One region of the Ureibacillus sp. FSL K6-0165 genome, then DNA from elsewhere that is predicted to be linked to it. Evidence: riboswitches for the same ligand, from Rfam matches in the RefSeq annotation. Region 1 holds a riboswitch; the other holds the start of a gene.
What was found. Region 1 has a riboswitch for preQ1 ahead of NST00_RS00685 (QueT transporter family protein). Riboswitches for the same ligand answer to the same signal wherever they lie in the genome.
Positions count from the first base shown of each region.

Region 2: another riboswitch for preQ1. It lies ahead of queC (7-cyano-7-deazaguanine synthase QueC); the one in region 1 lies ahead of NST00_RS00685 (QueT transporter family protein).

Region 1 is NZ_JBBOQS010000001.1:140,292-147,878, forward strand. It holds gene NST00_RS00670 (ABC transporter ATP-binding protein) at 1-262, opposite strand, end outside; gene NST00_RS00675 (ABC transporter permease) at 255-1,286, opposite strand; gene NST00_RS00680 (ABC transporter substrate-binding protein) at 1,321-2,343, opposite strand; PreQ1 riboswitch class I at 2,716-2,759, shown strand; gene NST00_RS00685 (QueT transporter family protein) at 2,768-3,256, shown strand; T-box leader at 3,576-3,806, shown strand; gene trpD (anthranilate phosphoribosyltransferase) at 3,901-4,935, shown strand; gene trpC (indole-3-glycerol phosphate synthase TrpC) at 4,935-5,723, shown strand; gene NST00_RS00700 (phosphoribosylanthranilate isomerase) at 5,728-6,339, shown strand; gene trpB (tryptophan synthase subunit beta) at 6,362-7,549, shown strand; gene trpA (tryptophan synthase subunit alpha) at 7,546-7,587, shown strand, end outside.
Region 2 is NZ_JBBOQS010000001.1:1,315,595-1,323,181, reverse strand. It holds gene NST00_RS06580 (ABC transporter substrate-binding protein) at 1-1,555, opposite strand, end outside; partial or broken gene NST00_RS06575 (YnfA family protein) at 1,888-2,213, shown strand; gene NST00_RS06570 (hypothetical protein) at 2,326-2,481, shown strand; gene queE (7-carboxy-7-deazaguanine synthase QueE) at 2,673-3,401, opposite strand; gene queD (6-carboxytetrahydropterin synthase QueD) at 3,394-3,864, opposite strand; gene queC (7-cyano-7-deazaguanine synthase QueC) at 3,851-4,531, opposite strand; PreQ1 riboswitch class I at 4,588-4,631, opposite strand; gene queF (preQ(1) synthase) at 4,637-5,137, opposite strand; PreQ1 riboswitch class I at 5,222-5,267, opposite strand; gene uvsE (UV DNA damage repair endonuclease UvsE) at 5,380-6,333, opposite strand; gene NST00_RS06540 (hypothetical protein) at 6,600-6,992, opposite strand; gene NST00_RS06535 (dihydrofolate reductase family protein) at 7,015-7,569, opposite strand.

The DNA of each region.
Region 1 (7,587 bases):
CTTGGAAAACGCGCCCGATATAATGAGAGCGCTTGTATTCAGGTAAATGGGTTACGTCTTTTCCATCAATCCATACTTTCCCAACATCTGGTTTTAATACTCCAGAAATCATGTTCATCATTGTTGACTTTCCCGCACCATTACTTCCGATAACCGTTACGAAATCTCCAGGTTTTAAATGAAGATTGATGTTATTCAAAGCCACCTTTTCATCTGGTGTACCTTCATTAAAAATTTTGTTAATGCCTTCTAGCTTAAGCAAGGTGATCGCCTCCTTGCTTTTCTAGTTGAGCAGCGGCTAGCTTTTCTTGCAGTCGCTTCGCCTTCCGCTTCTTATCTTTTTGCTTATCAATCATTTGCGGAACGATTAACGCTAAGATTACAATGATGGCTGTAATCAATTTCATATCACTTGCATCGAGGAATGGCACTCGCAATGCAATCGCAAGTACAATCCGATAAACAATTGCTCCAACTATTACCGCAAAAGTAGTGCGCATGATTGATTTCGTTCCAAAAATCGCTTCACCGATAATGACAGATGCTAGACCAACTGTAATCATCCCGATCCCCATTGTCGCATCGGAATATTTATTATATTGGGCGATTAAAGCCCCCGCTAACGCTACTAACCCATTCGATAATCCAACACCTAAAATAATTAAAGTGTCCGTATTCGCAGAAAAACTGCGAATCATTCGTTTGTTATCCCCCGTAGCACGAATCGCTAGACCAATCTCTGTTTTGAGGAACCAATCCACTATGAACTTAATTGCTGTTGTAAGAATTATCATGACAAAAAGTATTTCCCAAGTTTGTGGAAGATTTTTTACTCCTAAACTCGTCAAAATGTTATTGAAAAATGCATCAATCCCTAAATGTTCCCAGAAAGAATAAATTTTAGTGAAGATTGTTTCACTATTTAGTAGAGGAACGTTCGGAAGGCTCGTTGCATTTTCACTTGAGAAGCCCATAATTCGCAGGTTTACGGAATAGAGGCCAATCATCATAATGATCCCGGCAAGGAGCGGATTAATGTTTCCTTTTGTATGGAGCAAACCAGTGATACATCCTGCAATAAATCCTACGACAATCGCTGCTAACGTAGCTAATATTGGGTGATAACCTAAAACAATCATTGTTGCAGCTGTAGCCGCACCCGAAACAAAGCTACCATCTACCGTCAAGTCTGGAAAATCTAACACTCGGAATGTTAGATACACTCCGAGTGCCATTATTGCGTAGATGATTCCTTGCTCAACTGCACCGAACATTGCTGTAAACATATTGAATCATCTCTCCTAACATGTTGAAAATATTTTATTGTTGTGTTTCGACAAGCTCAGCTTCCCACTCGTCTTTCACTTCAAGACCAAGTTTCTCAATTGCATCTTTATTCATTACTAATTTCAATGTATTTGGATATTCTGCTGGAATATCTGCAGGTGTCGCTTCACCTTTTAAGATTTTTGCAGCCATTTCACCAGCTTGATATCCGATATCGTAATACTCGAAACCAAATGCCAACAATCCGCCGCGTCTTACAGAGTCAAATTCACCAACAACAAGCGGTAGTTTATTGCTATCTGCTACTTGAATAATAGATTCTAGAGCGGATACGACTGTGTTATCTGTAATGATATAAAATGCATCAACTTTTCCGATTAAAGATTCTGCAGCTTGTTTGATCTCTGAACTTTGAGATACAGTAGCACCTTCTACTTTTAAACCTAATGAATCAGCAATCTCTTTCACTTGGTTTACTTGAGCTACTGAGTTTTGTTCACCTGCGTTGTAAACCATTCCGATTGATTTAACGTCTAAAGCGTCTTTCATGAATTCTACCGTTGTTTTAATTGCTTCTGGGTGCAAGTCAATCGTACCAGTAACGTTTGCACCAGGTGATTCAATCGAATCAATTAATTGAGCTGCAACCGGATCTGTTACAGATGTAAAAACAATTGGAATTTCAGTTGTTACATTTTTAGCAGCTTGTGCAGATGGAGTGGAGTTGGCGAAAATCAAATCTACTCCTGCACTTGCTAAGTTTTGTGCAATTTGCGTATTCAAACTATTATCGTTTTGTGCAATTTGATAATCATATTTAACATTTAAACCAGCATCTTTCAATGCATCTTGGAATCCTTGATATGCAGCGTTTAAAGATGGATGTTCAACAATTTGTGTTACACCAATCTTATAATTTTTTACTTCTTCTGTTGTTTCGTTTTCTGTGTTGTTTTCGCTCGATTCAGATGTATCATTACCGCCGCCGCCACAAGCAGCTAGAAGCAACACTAAACCAAAGAGCAAAAATGATAGTTTTTTCATGCTACTTTTCATACAAATTTCCCCCACTATCCTTCGAAAAATTACTAACAATTTCGAATAAAAAATATTTTCGCTTTATTCAAATAAAGCTAGAGTTTAACGATATATTACATTCTCATAGTTCAAGAGTCAATAACATTAGGAATGTTCTGAATTTAAGAAAATTCTTTTTATTACTTTAGTAATATTAATTTATCGCTTTAAATCGCTAAATTACGAGGATTTTCTAGAATAAATTGTTTTTTTGAAATAATGAATATTTTGTGACAAAGTTGTGAACTTTATTTTGTTGTACGAAATCTTCCCTTTATCATCGTTAATTTTTTCCAAAGCTAAATTTGATTTTCTTTTTGTTTATGATAGAATTATATTTTGTGTGCTTATCACACCGTGGTTCGCGAAATCCCACGATAAAAAACTAAGGAGTGAAAATTTAATGAAAACAAAATTTATGGCAATGTCCGCAATCATAGCTGCACTTTATATTGCGGTAACGTATACGCTATCATTTTTAAGCTTTGGCGATATTCAATTTCGCATCGCTGAAATCTTTAACCACCTAATTGCCTTTAACCCTCGCTATATGCTAGGTGTTGTATTAGGCGTATTTATATCAAACTTATTTTCACCTCTAGGCTGGTTTGATTTAGTCTTCGGAGTAGCCCACTCCGTTATTTGCTTAACGATTCTTATCATCGTTAGCAAATATGTGAAAAACATCGCCTATCGTATGTTGATTAACTCATTTGTCTTCACATTCATGATGTGGATTATCGCTTTAGAATTAAAGTTAGCGTTAGAGCTTCCCTTCTGGCTTTCGTGGTTAACTACAGCCATTGGTGAAGCGGTTGTTTTACTAATCGGTATTCCAATTATGCAATTGCTAGATAAACGATTAAATTTCAAAAATTTAATCGATCAATAATATAAAACTAGTAGCACAGACTAATGTACAGTCTGTGCTATTTTTTTATACTAGGATTAAAAACGAACGAACTCTTTTGGATTTGATGGATTTTTACAATCAGTAATTATTTTTTTGAATTTAGCAATTTATCAATTCGAAAATACTTATTTATTCGAATAACATTTTCCTTCCCGAATTTACCGAAAATTATTGACATTCATACAATTTCGGAATAAAATATACTGCAATCAAACGTGGCGGAGAAAGGTTGTGGAAGCACAATCACCGCACCGGTAGCTTAGTTGAGCAGAGTCTGAGTTTAGTTGAGAATAGCCGAGCAAAATTGATGAGTAAGGAAAAGTAGCGAAATGTGTAATGCGATAGAGAGCTAGTGGTTGGTGGAAACTAGTGCATTCCTTTTCGTGAATGGGCCTTACGAGAGCAACTGCGCAAGTGGTTGACGTCTTTCCCGCGTTATTGGGAAGTGTTCACGACAGTGAGCACACCGAGGTGGAAGTCATAACTGCTTCAATAGAGGTGGCAACGCGGCAGCAAGGTCGTCCTCTGCAAATGGGTTTTCATGCCCTTTTGCAGAGGTTTTTTTATTTCTCCCACCGGCTATTCTATCTAAACTTCAAATTTTAAATTTGGAGGATGATAGAATGAACATTCATGTTTTTACAAAACGTGTTCAAGAAAAAGAAAACTTATCTTATGACGATATGATTCAAGCGGCAGAAATCATCTTTAACGAGGAAACACCAAAAGAAGCAATTGCTGAATTTTTAGTAGCACTTCATGAAAAAGGTGAAACAGCGGAGGAAATTGCCGCACTTTCCATCGTGATGAAATCCAATGCCATTCATTTCCCTGTCACAAAAGGTACTTATATCGATATTTGCGGTACTGGGGGCGACGGTCTGAAAACTTTCAACATCAGTACAACTTCTGCCTTTGTATTAGCAAGCAGCTTTGTGAAAGTCGCAAAACATGGCAATCGGAAAATTTCTAGTTCTTCTGGAAGTGCCGATGTCCTACAAGCACTAGGCATTCATACAGATTTTACTGTCCATGAGTCCGTACAGTTATTGGAACAAGAAGGAATCACTTTTCTATATGCCCCGGCCGTTCATCCAAAACTGAAACGCATCGGTGAAGTTCGTCGAGCAATTGGTAAGCCAACCATTTTCAACTTAGTTGGCCCCTTAACAAATCCTGTTGACTTAGAGGTTCAACTAGTCGGCATTAATCGTCCAGATTTCGTGGAGGAATATGCAAAAGTATTAAGTATTTTAGGGAGAAAGCGAGCTATCGTTATTTCAGGATCACAAGGCATGGATGAAGCTTCTCTCGACCACCGAAACCGTTCTGCCCTGTTGGAAAATGGCGAAATTAAACCTTTCACCATCAACATTGAAGAACTGGGTTTACAACCTGCATCGATATCACACCTCCGTGGTGGTACACCGGAAGAAAATGCTGAAATATTAAAAGAATTATTGAAAGGAAAACGCTCGCCATACTATGATGCAGTCGTTTTAAATTCAGCTCTCGGTTTCTTCGCATACGGCATTGCCGAAACATTGAAGGAAGGTGTTTCCATGGCTCGTGATGCCATCGAATCCGGTCGTGCTTATAAGAAACTAGAAGCAGTGATTGAATTTAGCCAAAACACAATAAAGGAGCAAGCAATTTAATGACGATTTTAGATATGATAATTGAACATAAAAAAGCGATTCTTTCAAAATTGAAAGAATCAAAGCCCCAATGGGACATTCCTTTAAAAAAACGGCCATCATTGTACGATGCATTACGAAAATCTAACACTCTTCAAATTATTGCAGAAATGAAGCGAGCCTCCCCTTCTAAAGGCATCATAAATGAGAACGCCGACCCAGTAAAACAAGCAAAACGATATGCACAAGCTGGTGCAGCATGCATCTCTGTTTTAACGGAAGAAAAGTTTTTCAAAGGATCTTTTGAAGACTTGGCCAGCATTGCAAATCATGTGGATACTCCAATTTTAAATAAAGATTTCATCATCGATAAAGCTCAAATCGATTATGCACTTCATGCTGGTGCATCGGTCATTCTTCTGATCGTCGCTGCATTAGATGATGAAACATTATCAGAATTGTATGAGTACGCAATCAGTTTAGGATTGGAGGTACTTGTTGAAGTACACAGCGAGGAAGAACTGAAACGAGCCCTTTGCCTTCATCCAAAATTGATTGGCGTCAATAACAGAGATTTAAAAACATTCCAAGTAGACTTGGCTCAAACTGAAAAGTTGGCAGAAACAATCAATCGAATTGATAACATTGCCTTTATTAGTGAAAGCGGCATTTTTGAAACAGTGGATGCCGAACGTGTTGCTAAAGCGGGAGCTCGTGGAATTCTTGTCGGCGAATCGTTGATGAGAAGCGGCAATGTGGAAGAGACATTAAAATCTTTCCAAATAAAACTTCCTCCCTTAAGGATGTAGAGCGATGACAAAAGTGAAAATTTGCGGATTAAAAGAAAAAGTTCACGTGCATTGTGCAGTTGCTGCAGGAGCGAATTTTTTAGGCTTTGTGTTTGCGCCAAGCAAAAGACAAATTTCCATCAGAAAGGCCTGTGAACTTTCACAAATAGTACCGAAACATGTGAAAAAAGTTGGTGTATTTGTCAATCCGACAGAAGATGAAGTGAAAGAAGCTTTTGAAAAAGTACCACTCGATTTCATTCAATATCATGGCAATGAAGAACCAACTTTTATCGAAAAACTAGGACTCCCTTCTATCAAAGCTTTTTCCATCCGCGAGCTTAGCGATGTTGAAAAAGCTAGCAAGTACAACGTAGATTACTATTTATTCGATGCTCCCGGAACAGATTTCGCTGGCGGGAGTGGTAAAGCATTTGATTGGTCTTTACTTGATCAACTTTCCATCCCTAAAGAGAAAGTAATACTTGCAGGAGGACTGAATGCTTTGAACGTGCAGCAGGCGATTGCAGCGGTACACCCTTTCGCTGTAGATGTTTCAAGCGGCGTTGAGCAAGATGGAAAGAAAAATTGTGAACTGATTCAATCATTCATCCAAGCAGCAACAACTTTACAATAAACGGTTAAAGGAGCTAAATGACATGACGAAAGTAAAAGGCAAGTTCGGTCGTTTTGGCGGTCAATTTGTTCCGGAAACATTAATGACAGCCTTACTGGAACTTGAAGAAGCTTATGAACAATATAAACATGATGAGTCTTTCCAACAGGAACTTCACTACTATTTAAAAAATTACGTTGGCAGAGAAACGCCCCTTTACTTTGCAGAACGACTTACTGAGCATTGTGGCGGCGCAAAAATTTATTTAAAACGAGAAGATTTAAATCACACAGGAGCCCACAAAATTAACAACGCTCTTGGCCAGGCATTGCTTGCAAAACGGATGGGCAAAATAAAAATTGTTGCCGAAACAGGAGCTGGTCAACATGGTGTCGCAACTGCAACTGCCTGCGCCCTACTCAACATGGAATGCATCGTCTTCATGGGAGCAGAAGATGTAAAGCGTCAAGCATTGAACGTATTCCGCATGGAACTTTTAGGTACAAAAGTGGTGGCTGTCGATAAAGGCTCAAGAACATTAAAAGATGCGGTCAACGAAGCGTTGCGTTACTGGGCGACAAATGTAGAAACAACCCATTACATTTTAGGCTCTGCCATGGGGCCACACCCCTTCCCTACAATTGTCCGCGACTTCCAACGGGTCATTGGCGATGAAACGAAAAAACAAATTATCGGAAAGGAAAACCGACTGCCTGATGCTGTTGTTGCTTGCATCGGAGGTGGCAGCAACTCCATTGGTATGTTCTATCCTTTCGTTGAAAATCAAGAGGTTGCTCTATACGGTGTGGAAGCTGCCGGAAAAGGCTTTGAAACCGGAAAACATGCAGCTGCTATTAACGGTGGAAAAACGGGTGTATTGCATGGCGCTTATATGTACTTATTGCAAGATGATGACGGATTTGTACAAGAAGCTCACTCCATTTCCGCAGGGCTTGACTATCCGGGAGTCGGCCCAGAACATTGCTATTTGTATGAAACTGGCCGCGCCCAATATGTCATGGCAACTGATGAAGAAGCGCTTGCGGCGGTTAAACTTCTTTGCCAAACAGAAGGGATTCTCCCTGCTTTAGAGAGCGCCCATGCCGTTTATTATGCTACTGAACTTGCAAAAACAATGAACCAAGATCAGATTATTGTCGTTTGTTTATCCGGCCGTGGAGATAAAGACGTTCATACAATTTTTGATGCCCTTGGAGGTGACTTATCATGAGCCAATTAACTGAAGCAATTGTAGAAGCAACTCGCCTA
Region 2 (7,587 bases), 1.2 Mb from region 1:
GTCCTTCTAGCATAGGGTTGTAAACAAATCCTTTTACTCGTTTGTTCATCGGTAAAATAAAGTCTTTTTGATAAAGTAAAATATAAGGTGCATCTTCTAACACAATATCCTGAACTTGTTTATAAAGATTATGGCGAACTTCTTGATCATTTTTCGCCACAGCTTCTCTTAATAACTGATCTACTTCAGGATTTGCATAGAATGCACGATTTCCTGCTAAACCATGGTTTTCTGAATCAAACCAATAGTTCATGAACATATATGGATCACCAAAGTCTGGACTCCATACGCCAAGCATCAAATCAAATTCACCTTTATCCATCATTTCACGAGAAGTAGCATAAGCAACTTTATTTAGATTTACTTTCACACCAATTTCCGCTAAATTTGCTTGAATTGTAATCGCTTCTGACTCCCACCATGACTTATTATCAGAATATAGTAATGTCAACTCGAGATTTTCCACTCCTGCTTCTTGCAATAATTGTTTAGCCTTTTCCACATCATGGTTATATTGTTTCACCGATTTGTCATGTCCCCAAAGCCCTTCTGGAATTGGTCCGTGCATTTGAGTCGCAAATCCAAGTTGCACTCCGCTAATTAAACTTTCGTAATCAATTGCATAGTTTAGTGCTTGTCTTACTCGTTTATCTTGTAGCGCAGGATGTCCATTTTTCGTATTGATATATACATAGTCAACTAGTAAACTAGGCTCTTGCAAAATCGTTACATGTTCAACATTTTCTAGCGTATGAATTTGATCTACTGGGATTCCTTCTGCAATATCGATTTCGCCTTTCTCTAACTGCATTCGTTGAACAGATGGATCGTTAATAATTCTGAATAAAACCTTTTTAAAATGAGGTTGAATTTTTGAATGTTCGTTTACCTCTAATGTAATGGACTCTCCTTTTTTCCATTCCGTTAATTTATATGGACCACTACCCATCGTTGCACTAGCTAGATAGTTTTGCCCTAAATCTCCATTTTGGTCATGTTCCATAACTTTCGGGTTTACAATATTTCCGTAGTTAGCTGCAAGAGTTGATAAAAACGGTGGGAATGGTTCAGATAATATAAATTTCACAGTCAATGGATCTTCTACAACAATTTCAGAAACCATACTAAATACACTTGCTGGTCCTTGGTTGATTTTCAATGTTCTCTCAAAGCTAGCTTTCACCGCTTCCGCATCCACTGGTGTCCCATCAGAAAATTTATGACCGTCTTCTAAATAAAAAGTCCAAGTTTTTCCATCTTCACTTACTTCCCATTCTTTTGCAAGTCCAGGTTTAATATTCGTTGTTGCCCCGTCATAATCTACTAATCTTTGATAAACATTATAGACAACTTTCCAAGTTGTATTATCCATCGTGATGGCAGGATCTAAAGATGTAACATCTGCTGGTATTGCAACAACTAGTTGGTCTGAACTAGACTGCGTTCCTTCATTAGTCGCTGTATCTTCTTTCGTTGGTGCATTAGCATTTTCTTGACAAGCTGCAAGTAAGAAGACTAATGCAAACATTAAGAAATTAAACCAATTTTTTCTCATAACATTCCTCCCTAATAAATGTTTCATTCAATTTCTCCGATTTCAGACTTTGGTTTGTATGTTGAGTCCGCTTATGCTGATTAGAAGAAATTTAATAGAGTTTGCTATAATAACTAATCAATTTGTAATAAATATTTAACCTTCGTAATAGAATAGCTTTATCATGATATATGCACTGTAGAACTATTTTATGTTTAATGAGAACTATTCTTTTTCTATCAAATGTAATGAATTGAGAGGGAAAAAATCTTAATAGGAAATATAAATAGATAGAATGTAAAACAATCTTCGAATATATTTAATAGAGTTTTAATTTTTAGGGTGTGTATAAATTGATTAAAGCAATTGTACTTTTTGTATTTGCAGGGTTAGCAGAAATTGGGGGAGGCTATTAATTTGGCAGTGGTTAAGAGAAGATCGTTCCGCTCTATTAGGTTTAATTGGTGGAATTGTCCTATTCCTATATGGAGTCATCGCCACATTCCAATCCTTCCCAAACTTCGGCAAAGTCTACGCAGCTTATGGAGGAGTATTTATTTTTCTTTCAGTGCTTTGGGGATGGAGCATCGATAAGAAAACCCCAGATATTTATGATTGGATTGGAACGGCAATATGCTTAGCTGGTGTTGCGGTCATGTTATTTGCACCGAGAGAATAATGTCTTAATATTTATGTATTTGAACATGAAATTACTTTAGCATTGGTGAAGGGCAACTAGATATTATAGAATAATATAAATTACTTTTACCATTTTATTTTAGGAGGCCGTCATGGAAAACGAATATGTGGTTGGTTGGGGCACATTGGCATTAATAAACGCAGGGCTTGCACAAGGAAAAAATCGCTCTGGATTGAACTGGTTTTTGCTTTCCTTATTATTAGGTCCTGTAGCAACATTGATTTTATTATTTGTTGAAAAGCGTTAAATTTATTGTTTCTTCAAAAGAGGGCGTCATTCGATTTAACATAATTAGAATGAACGCCCAATTATTTTTTATATAGATGTAGAAGCCCCTTACTCCATCAAAAAAGACTGCTTAAATAGCATGGCGCTTAAGCAGTCTTTACGATCAAACTATGATTCCCAAACCTAAAACTAGAAGTACGTAATGTTTTTTTAAACCCCTCTTTTATTTCCCCAAACGAGGGTATGGAGTTGAGGCAGTACTTTCACGTTTTGTAATTCCTCATCTGCCATTACTTTGTTAATGAGACTTTCATATTTTTTCAGTAAGTGGCTAACGAGTTTCGTTTGATCTTTTGTAGTTGTGTCATCATTGCCAACCTGTAAGAAAAATGGAATAGTCGGATATCTTAAATGTACTTTTTTTGCATATTCATAATCTTCCTCATCAAACACAACGACTTTCAATGAAATGTGCTGGTTGCCGTTTCGGGCATTTAGCTTATCTATGATTTCAGTAAGTACAGTAAAATCTGTTTTCATCCCAGAACTTGGCGGTTTTGGGGAAATCGTTAATTCATCGATTTCATACAGCCAATCTTGCCATCTGCTCCCTTGCGTTTCAACGCCAATTCTTATATCATTTTCCTTTAAAATCCGAACTAATGCCTCTAGATGACGAATCAATACAGGATTCCCACCGGAAATGGTAACAAAAGAAAATCCATTTCCTCCTAACCTCTTTAACTCAGTCCAAATCTCTTCCGCCGTCATTTGCTTAATCAAACTTTTGCCGCTGCCGTCCCAAGTAAAGGCAGAATCACACCAGGAACAGGAATAGTCACAACCTGCCGTGCGGACAAACATCGTCTTTTGCCCTATGACCATCCCTTCCCCTTGGATGGTCGGTCCAAAAATCTCGATGACGGCGATTTTACTCATCTTCCATCCACTCCCGTCTAGCTTCTGCATAACTTGTAGGAGTCTCATAGAGTCGAATAAATTCTACCCGCGCATCATCAAAACCTTTCTCCTGCAACGCTTCCGCCAATTTTTCATAAATCCAAACGACCATATTCTCAGCCGTTGTGTTCATCGGGGGCAACGTTTCATTTAAATAGCGATGATCCAAATAGATTTCAATTTTTTCTTTCCATATTTCTTTAAGATCGCCAAAATCAATCACCAATCCCCGATTGTCCGGATAGCCGCTGACGCCCAGTACCACTTTGTACGTATGGCCATGTAGATTTTTACATTTCCCATCATATGCATGTAAATGATGAGCAGCGTCAAAAGTAAACTCCTTGCTGACGAGCACACGCTTCGAGTGATATCTCAATTGGACTCTTTGAATATCTTCATCTAGTTTTTGAAGCTTATCAACAATTCTAAAATCTAACATGTGAAGCACCCTTTCTAGAACGCAAATACTCATCAAGACCTCTTTTTCTCAACTTACATGCTGGACATTCTCCACAGCCATCTGCAATGATTCCGTTATAGCAAGTCAATGTATTGTTTCGTACAAAATCAAGCACACCTAATTTGTCTGCCAGTTCCCATGTTTGTGCTTTCGTTAACCACATGAGCGGCGTATGAATGACAAACGTATCATCCATCGCTAAATTCATTGTTACATTCAACGATTTGATAAAAACATCACGGCAATCAGGATAGCCACTAAAATCCGTTTCACATACGCCTGTTACGATATGCTTTGCTCCTACTTGGCTAGCTAACACCCCTGCAAAGGAAAGGAATAGCAAATTGCGCCCCGGCACAAAGGTAGAAGGAAGCTCGCCATCTTTCCCTTCCTCAACTTCGATATCATCCCGTGTTAGTGCGTTTGGAGCTAGCTGATTTAAAAGGGACATATCAAGAATGTGATGCTTTACCCCTACTTCCTTTGCGATTTCCTTTGCACATTCAATTTCCAATCGATGTCTTTGACCATAATCAAACGTCACAGCTTCCACTTCTTTAAACTGTTCTTTTGCCCAAAACAAACATGTCGTGCTGTCTTGTCCACCACTAAATACGACGATTGCTTTTTCTTCTTTTAATATCATCATTAAAGACACTCCTTCATAAAGAAAAAAACAGCATCCTAAGAAGGAAATGCTGTTTCTTCTTAGTTTTTTATAGAGGGTAGCTAAGAACCTCTGTTATTCAATTTATCGATTATCCACTTTTTCTGGATATAAATCATGATTCATTAAACGGTAATTTGCCATTTCTTCATATTTCGTTCCAGGTCTTCCGTAGTTGCACCATGGATCGATTGAAATTCCCCCGCGCGGAGTAAATTTCCCCCACACTTCAATATATCTTGGATCTAATAATTCAATTAAATCATTCATAATGATATTTACGCAGTCTTCATGAAAATCTCCATGATTTCGAAAACTGAATAAATATAATTTCAGCGATTTGCTTTCCACCAATTTTTTATCCGGAATATAAGAAATATAAATCGTTGCAAAATCCGGCTGCTGTGTAAGCGGACAAAGACTAGTAAATTCAGGACAATTGAATTTTACAAAATAATCCCGATTGACATGTAAATTATCCACTGCTTCCAATACTTCTGGCGCATATTTTGTTGGATATGACGTCTTTTGATTACCGAGCAGCGTCAAATCCTTTAAACCATCTTCTAATTTGCGACTAGACATAAAAAAACCTCCTTGCAAAATGTTTCCCAACATTTTCAAGAGAGGTAAACCCAATTCATTCTATTAAAACTGATGAAATATTATTGTTTCATAGTTTTTTATAGAGGGTTATGCTATGAACCTCTCCCGTTCTAGTCGGGTATTCAACTTTACTTAGTAATATTATAGAATATAGTGAAAAAGGTCAAATTTTTTTAGAAAGTTTATTAAAAAAGCAATGAGATAATCAATGGATTGCCATTTCAAATCTCAATTATCCCACCACTGATTCGCTTAAAGCCGCGCAATTTCCCTAGCTCCTCCACAAAACGGAGGCATGCAAGATCTTTCGCTTTTGCTTCAATCATAATATCTGCAGATTTTCCGAAATCCTTTAAGGCTTTAATTAATGGAAAAGCAAAATCCATATCAACATAATCCGCATGTGCCCGTAACATTTTTTCAGATTTTGGTGATGATAAATGAAATTTCGGAACTTTCCCTGTATGTTCCCAAGTCGCAAAAATCCTTGGCAACAACTCTTCTAATTCACAGTCTCCTTTATTTACTATATAGTGATGGTAATCAAATACAAAAGGTACTTTTAATTTTTCACAAATGGCTAATGTCTCTTCTGCTGTATAGGTTTTATCATCATTTTCCAAAGTCGTTTGCATGCGAATTGTTGAATCTAATTTTTGGAAGTTTTGATAAAATCGGGAAATAGATGCATCTTTATCCCCGTAAGCTCCTCCTACATGGATATTTAACATTGCCTCTTTTTCTAGCCCCATTGCTTGCAACATTTTAAAATGATAGGTCATATCCACAATGGCATTGTTTGTCACATGAGCTTGTTTACTTGTGAATAAAGTAAACTGTCCTGGGTGAAAGCTGACCCGCATTCCATAATTTCGAACCATTTCTCCGATTTCTTTAAAAAGATGTTCAAACGGGGAGATAAACTCCCAATCCACTTCCGGATGTGCAGCTAATGGAATGAGAGATGAAGACATTCGGTACACTAGTATTCCGTGGGCAATATTGTAATGGAGAATGCGAATTGTATTTTTTAAATTTCGCTCCGTGATGGTTAATAATTTCTCGGCTCTACTTGTTTCATCGAGTTTTTTCCAGTTGGTAAAAGTAATTGTATGTGAAGGAGACGCTTCCCACAATGGGAGTGCCATTGAAACATAACCAAATCGAAGTATCATCTGTACACCATCCTAAAAAAGAATGATGAGGATAGTGTTTGTCAATGGAGAACGATACATACATCATAAAGGAGGATTATGAAATCTGACAATAGTGATTACCCCACTATTTCTTTTCGTTTCTATAAATTCCATTCGAGATACTTCCAATCATTGACGAAATGAGATGAGGAAAGTTTGAAAAAATTATCCCATTCCATAATTTTATTTAAATCGTTGCAATAAATTCAATTTGAACAATTGATTTTGAATAATAACTAGAATTACTAATAATTCTCTAAAAAAATCTTGTATTGATTACCTATGAAATTTTTTAATAATACCATCTTCTCTTTTGTATCTATTACTTCAAATGGAATAAATACTTCATGCTTTTTTAATTTAAATGTTCTCATTTGCCCGATATCAAAATTTAAAATCTTTTGTATCTCCTTTTGAATGATTTTTCCTTTCGCAGATTCAGGATTTCCAGGATCAACATGCAAAATTAAACAACGATATCTTTTATCACCATTCAAAGTTGCAAATTTTTTAGAAGCACCTCTAATGGTAATTGGTTTATATCCTAATGATAAACTCTTATTAGCAATTGTACATTCGATAAAACCTAAGCTATTTAAGTATTTATGTAGTTCACCAAATACGAGTAATTCTTTCATTATTTTCCGCTCCATTAAATTTTTATTTTTTATGATAAATCAATTGAACAACTCCCGATGGAAACGTCTTTGCTTCTACAAGTTTTAGTGCTACTCTATGTTGAATATCAATAAACAATGGTTTCCCCGCTCCTAGAATAATTGGATGGACTGATAAACGATATTCGTCAACTAAATCATGATTAACAAATGTTGTAATGAGACTGGCTCCACCATATAACCAAATATCTTTCCCAGGTTTATTTTTTAATTTATTTACTTCTTCTACTACATTGCCGTTGATGTAAATAGCCTTCCCATCAGCACTTTGTTGTGTTCTAGAAAACACATATTTCTCTTTACTTTCGATTATTTCCCACATTTCTATTTCTTCTGCGCTTGCATTTTCTCCAGGTGAATATTGTCCCCACAATTCATAACTTTTTCTTCCGTAAAAAATCGTATCGATTTGATGGAGAAATTCCGTAAAGTTCATTTCTGGTTCCATAATGCACCAATCGATTTCCCCATTCTTCCCTTCTATAAAGCCATCCAACGTCACTGCTAAATCTAGTATAATCTTTCTTTGGTTTTGCATCGTTTTCCCTCTCTTCCT